Linked DNA regions of Dongshaea marina. The protein of the gene in region 2 interacts with the protein of the main gene of each other region in a pairwise test. Links are inferred from orthologs where the notes say so. Each region holds a gene or a part of one and is shown on either strand. Other genes may lie near its edges. The genes, in order: DB847_RS13545 and lolA.

The links.
Region 1: the proteins of lolA (region 2) and DB847_RS13545 interact in binary tests that used the Escherichia coli proteins (3 or more experiments, as listed by UniProt). The link is inferred for Dongshaea marina from one-to-one orthologs.

Annotation. Positions count from the first base shown.
Region 1 is NZ_CP028897.1:2,877,655-2,880,795, forward strand. The notes cover bases 39-2,859. They hold DB847_RS13545 (lipoprotein-releasing ABC transporter permease subunit), read right to left. Parts: upstream 2,157-2,859; coding sequence 921-2,156; downstream 39-920. Other genes in these bases: lolE (lipoprotein-releasing ABC transporter permease subunit LolE), read right to left, coding at 39-248; lolD (lipoprotein-releasing ABC transporter ATP-binding protein LolD), read right to left, coding at 245-928. In the rest of the region: more of lolE, read right to left, coding at 1-38. UniProt on the Escherichia coli protein: Part of an ATP-dependent transport system LolCDE responsible for the release of lipoproteins targeted to the outer membrane from the inner membrane.
Region 2 is NZ_CP028897.1:1,916,395-1,919,595, reverse strand. Bases 192-3,072 are described here. They hold lolA (outer membrane lipoprotein chaperone LolA), read right to left. Parts: upstream 2,035-3,072; coding sequence 1,348-2,034; downstream 192-1,347. Other genes in these bases: DB847_RS09225 (DNA translocase FtsK), read right to left, coding at 2,039-3,072. In the rest of the region: more of DB847_RS09225, read right to left, coding at 3,073-3,201. UniProt on the Escherichia coli protein: Participates in the translocation of lipoproteins from the inner membrane to the outer membrane.

The DNA.
Region 1 (3,141 bases), 960 kb from region 2 along the record:
TTCATCAAAGGCTGCCAGTTGCCTATGGGAGGGGCCATCGCCTGCAGCTCTCCCTGGGGGATCACCATTAGCACTCGCTGGCGCAGCTCCTTCTCAAAGCCGTTCATCGCCGACAGGCAAACGATCAACACCATCACCCCCAGTGCAATCCCCAGCACCGAGGAGCGGGCAATAAACTGGGTAAAACCACTCTTGCCCCGCAACCGGCTAAATCGCAGCCCGAGTCTGAAAATCAGCGAGGGGCTCATCGTTGGCTCTCCAGTTTGCCATCACACAGGGTTTCACTGCGATCCAGCTGAGCCGCCAGCTCCCGGTCGTGGGTCACCATCACGAAGGCCGTTCCCATCTCACGGTTAAGCTCACACATCAAAGAGTAGACTGCCTCCGCACTCTGGTGATCCAGGTTCCCCGTCGGCTCATCGGCCAGCACCAGCTGAGGCTGGTTAATAAGCGCCCGGGCGATGGCAACCCGCTGGCGTTCGCCGCCGGAAAGCTCTGCCGGACGATGGGCCAGACGCTTACCAAGACCCACCCGCTCCAGCATCCGCGAGGCACTGCGCTTTGCCTCGGCAAAGGACTGACCCGAGATCATCAGCGGCATCGCCACATTCTCCTGGGCCGAAAACTCTCCCAGCAGGTGGTGAAACTGATAGATAAAGCCCAGCTTTTGATTGCGAAACGCCGCCTGCTGACGGGTGTTCAGGGTAAAGACATCCTTTCCCTCAAACAGTACCTGACCCGAGCTTGGCTGATCCAGTACCCCAAAAAGATGCAGCAGGGTGCTTTTTCCCGAGCCTGAGCTGCCGACAATCGCTACCATTTCGGCAGGCCTTAGTGAAAAATCGATCCCCTTGAGGACATCGGCTTTTACCGAGCCCTCCTGATAGCTCTTGGTCAGGCCGATTCCCTGCAATAGCCACTCACTCATAACGCAACTCCTGTGCCGGACGGATCTTGGTGGCGCGGTACGCCGGGTAGAGGGTGGCAAACAAACTCATCAATAAAGCTCCAACAATAATCAACAGGATCTGCATGGGGCGAATATCAACCGGCAGCGCCATGCCGCCTACCGCCTGATAGAAATTAAGTCCAACCATAGACAACAGGGGGTTGAGTTTATAGGTCGCCAGCAGGCCTACAATGCCGCCAATCAGGGTCCCCAACACCCCGCTATAGAGCCCCTGGAACACAAAGACCCGCAAGATAGTCCCGGGCGTCGCGCCCAGGGTCAGCAGTATGGCTACCTCCCCTCGCTTATTACTGATCACCATCACCAGGGAGGAGAGAATATTAAAGGCCGCAACAGCGATGATAAGACACAGCATCAGCCCCATCATATGTTTTTCCATCGAGACCGCCTGAAACAGCTCGCCGCGGGTGGCTCGCCAGTCACTGGCAACCAGCTGATCCGGGAGTGGCTTGGCCAGGGTCTCACCAACGGCAAAGGGATCATCGAGCCACAGCCGAACGCCTGTGATCTCTCCCTTGGGATAACGCAGCAGGCGACCCGCATCCTGGATATTGGTCAGGGCCACGGTATTATCGACATCGGCACCGACCCCGAAAATCCCGGCCACTGTAAACAGCCGCTGCGAAGGCATCTGTCCAAAGGGGGTAAAAATTGGCTTACGGGTTACCAACACCCGAACCTTGTCCCCCACATACACCCCAAGTTGATTGGCAAGCCCCTGGCCTAAGATCAACCGATAGGAACCAGGGGTGAGGCTCTTGAGCGAGCCAATCAGCAGGTTGTTGGCGATCTCATCCTGTTTGGGCTGCAGCTTGGGATCGATGCCGTAAAGCTCCATTCCCTGCAGGCGTCCGCGGGTCTGGGCCACCGCCTCATCGATGATCAGCGGAGCCAGGGCGGTCACATGGGGCAACTTCTCCAGGGCCTTGCTATAGGCGGACCAATGGGCTAACTGCTGGCTGGGATTACTCACCACCACCTGGGGAACCACCCCGAGGATGCGGGTTTTCAACACCCCCTGAAAGCCGTTCATCACGGAAACCACGACGATCAGCGCCATCACTCCGAGGGCAATCCCTCCGGTAGAGAACAGGGTGATAAAAGAGACAAAGCGGCTACGCTCGCGGGAGCGAGTGTAGCGCAGACCGATAAACAGGCTTAACGAGCGGGCAAAAGAGCTTTTCAAATCGAGTCGCTTAAGTTGCGTATTGATAGAGATACGAGATAATAAATGTAAACCGCTACCAACAACAAGGGATGGTCTCTATGTCCAAGGAGCAATATTTCACTGTGGCCCACAGATTACCGGTCAATGTGATCCCGCAACCAACCGGTTTTGAACTTCCGGACATAGAGCAACTTGAAGCCGAGATCCCAGACCCTTTCCGCATCTCCACCAGCATTGCGGCCATCGACATCAACAAATCCCGCCTGGTGCGCAGCTATGGAGAGGAGGTCCAGGAGCTGATTGAGATCATCAATCAACAGTCACGAAAAATAGATATGATCATGGGCTATGTGCTGGCCCAGCAGGACGATCCGGCCCATCGATTTCACAGCCTGCAGTTTGGTGGGGGGAGCTGGTCTACGCGGCCCCCGAGGCTTTAGATCTAGGGTGTTATGTCCGGCTCAAGATCTTTCTTCCCGAGGAAGCCGCCGCCATCTACTGCTATGGCCAGGTCTCGGGGAGCAAACCCCACCAGAATCAACAGCTCATCGCGTTGCGTTACGCTCAGATCCGCGAACAGGATCAGGAACTTCTGATCCGTGCCAGTTTACATATTCAATCAAAACAGCTAAAACAGCGAGCAGAGATGCGTTCGCGCCAACAACCGACTCAATAGTAGCCCCAATATCGAATGAAAATCGAAGCCGTCGCCACACGTCCCCGCCCCAAGGCCGGGGACAAAAAAACTCTTGCGGGCCTGTATGGTAGTGCCCTCTCCTATGCTATCGCCCGCTGTGTTGCCAGCCGGGATGCGCTGCAACTCCTGGTGGTCGCAGATACCCCGACCGCCCTGCGCCTCGAACATGAGGTGTCCGGCCTGCTGGACGATCCCAGCCTACCGGTGACCTTGTTTGCCGACTGGGAGACACTCCCCTACGATCATTTCTCCCCGCACCAGGATATCATCTCCGCCAGGCTGGAGACCCTGTACCGCCTCGGTAGC
Region 2 (3,201 bases):
AATTAACCGAGCGGCGTCTTTTTATACCGTTTTTGTGGGCTATTTTGATCCAGATCAGCCAGGTAATCGAGCTTTTGGCGGATCTGCTTCTCCAGGCCACGCTCTGTAGGCTGATAGTAGTTTCGCCCGGCAAGCTCTGGTGGAAGGTAACACTCTCCGGCAGCATAGGCGCCGGGTTCATCATGGGCATAACGATATTCGTCGCCATACCCGAGCTCGCGCATCAATTCGGTCGGGGCATTTCGAAGGTGCACCGGCACCTCATAATCCGGAGCCTCTTTGGCATCCGCCAGGGCACTTTTCCAGGCGGTATAGACGGCATTGCTCTTAGGTGCAGTGGCGCAATACACCGCCGCCTGGGCTATCGCGCGCTCTCCCTCGGCCGGACCGATGCGCTCAAAGCACTCCCAGGCGCTCATCGCCACCTGCATCGCCCTGGGATCCGCATTACCGATATCTTCAGAGGCGATCGCCAGAAGTCGCCTGGCAACATACAGAGGATCGCCGCCGGCACTGATGATCCGAGCATACCAGTAGAGAGCCCCATCCACCGAGGAACCACGTACCGACTTATGAAAGGCACTGATGAGATCGTAATAGTGATCGCCCTGATTATCCATCCGGGCAACCCGCTCCCCGGTGACTTCAGCCAGTAGTGGCTTAGAGATCTGCTTCACCCCCTGCTCTATCGGGGCACTGTCACACAAGAGCTCCAAATAGTTCAGCGCCTTGCGCCCATCCCCATCCACCAGCTGGCATAATAACTCACGCACCCCGGGTCCAAAGTTAAGGGATTCAGCACTCAGGCCCAGCTCTGAACTCAGGGCCTGCTCCAGCATGCTGTCGATCTCAAGCTCAGTCAGGCGCTGCAACCGATAGACCCGCACCCGGGACAACAGGGCATTATTAAGTTCAAAGGAGGGTTTTCAGTGGTTGCCCCGACGAAGATGAAGGTGCCATCTTCGATGTGTGGCAAAAACGCATCCTGCTGGCTCTTATTAAAGCGATGGACCTCATCGACAAACAGCAGGGTCTTGCGCCCCAGTTGCTGATTATCCTTGGCTCGCGCCGTCGCCTCACGGATATCCTTGACCCCGGAGGTCACAGCAGACAGTCGCTCTACCTCCGCCTCACAGTAGCGGGCCAATAGCTCAGCCAGGGTGGTCTTGCCGGTTCCGGGAGGCCCCCACAGGATCATCGAGTGACCCATCCCCGCCTCAATGGCACGCCGCAGGGGCTTGTCCGGTGCCAGCAGGTGGGACTGACCAACATACTGCTCAAGATTTTGCGGCCGCATTCGCGCTGCCAAAGGGCGAAAATCCGGTGCAAAATCAAAAGAGAAGTTACTCATCGGCGCTGATCGTCCACATCCGCCCCGGCCGGAGGAGTGAATTTAAACAGGCTTGACTTAAGTCCCGGGTTATCATTGATATTTTTGAAGATAAACACACTGCGCTGGCCCTGGGCCTGCTCCACTTCAAAGCGACTCACATTGTTGGTCCGATCAAAGGTGACCCGGAAGCTATGCAGCAACTGTGCGGGATCTCGGCTGGTGACCGTATACACGGGATCGTCATAGGTCACATAATAGTTTTTCCAAAACTTGTCGGTACCTGAGCTTATCAGCAAAAACGGAGTATTAGTCACCGCATCGGCAAGGTTCATCACGGTCACCTGCCCCACTTCGGGATCACTAATCCACAAAGAGCTGCCATCTGAAACAAAAAGCTCCTTCCCGGGCTTTTCTGCCTGCCAGCGGAATCGATCCGGGCGCTCAATCTCAACCTTACCCGAAGAGCGGGATAGCTCCTGACCCGTACTATCGTAAACAATCTGCTGATAGTCAGCGCTAAACTGCTTGATTGAAGCCAGCCGCTGCTGCAGCTGGCGAGCGGCATAGCTCAGATGAGATACATCGGAGCTTGCCATAGAGCGGTCCGTTGATTTCGATGAACTGCCGGTCGTTGTTGCCCCATGGGCCTGCAACGACAGTGCCAGTAGCAGTGAGCTACAGCCAATAAAAAATCGCTTCACTAAATTACTCCTTCATCGGGGGAGGAGCCAGCACATCTCGCTGACCATTACCGCCCGGGGGACTCACTATGCCCTGGGCTTCCATCTGTTCAATAATTCGAGCCGCACGATTGTACCCTATCTTGAAGCGCCGCTGCACACTGGAAGTGGAGCCTCGTCGTGATTCCACCACAAAGGCCACCGCTTCATCAAACAGCGGGTCGAGCTCTTCATCACTCGACTGCTCACCCGGTAGTAGAATATCAGAGGAAGATTCACCACTGAGAATCGCTTCAATATAGTTGGGTTTACCCCGCAGCTTCCAGTCAGCCACCACCCGGTGGACCTCATGATCATCAACAAAGGCACCATGAACCCGGGTCGGTGCACTCTCCCCTGCCGGCAGATAGAGCATATCCCCCATCCCCAACAAAGACTCGGCGCCCGGCTGATCCAAAATGGTCCGGGAATCAATTTTACTGGAGACCTGGAAGGAGATCCGGGTCGGAATGTTGGCCTTGATAAGACCGGTGATCACATCCACCGACGGGCGCTGGGTTGCCAGGATCAGGTGAATACCTGCGGCACGGGCCTTCTGGGCGATCCGCGCAATCAGCTCTTCCACCTTCTTACCGACGATCATCATCATGTCAGCAAATTCATCGATCACCACGACTATGCTGGGCAGCTTCTCCAGGGCCGGTGGCATCTCATCCATGCTGTCGCCAGGGCGCCACAGCGGATCGCACAAAGGTTGACCACTCTTAATTCCGGCCTCTATCTTGCTGTTATACCCCTTAAGATTACGCACCCCCAGGGCAGACATCAGCTGATAACGACGCTCCATCTCACCGACACACCAGCGCAGGGCATTGGCCGCTTCTTTCATGTCGGTGACCACCTCGCTCAACAGATGCGGGATCCCTTCATACACAGAGAGCTCCAACATCTTGGGATCGATCATGATAAAGCGCACATCTTCCGGAGATGCCTTATATAGCATGCTGAGGATCATCACATTGACCCCGACCGACTTACCCGAGCCCGTGGTTCCCGCAACCAAAAGGTGAGGCATCTTGCCCAGATTCACCACCACGGGATCACCCGCGATATCTTGTCCAAGTACCAGAGCCAGGGGGTTGTCTATATCGCGAAACGCTTCGCTATCAAAGACTTCACGCAAAAACA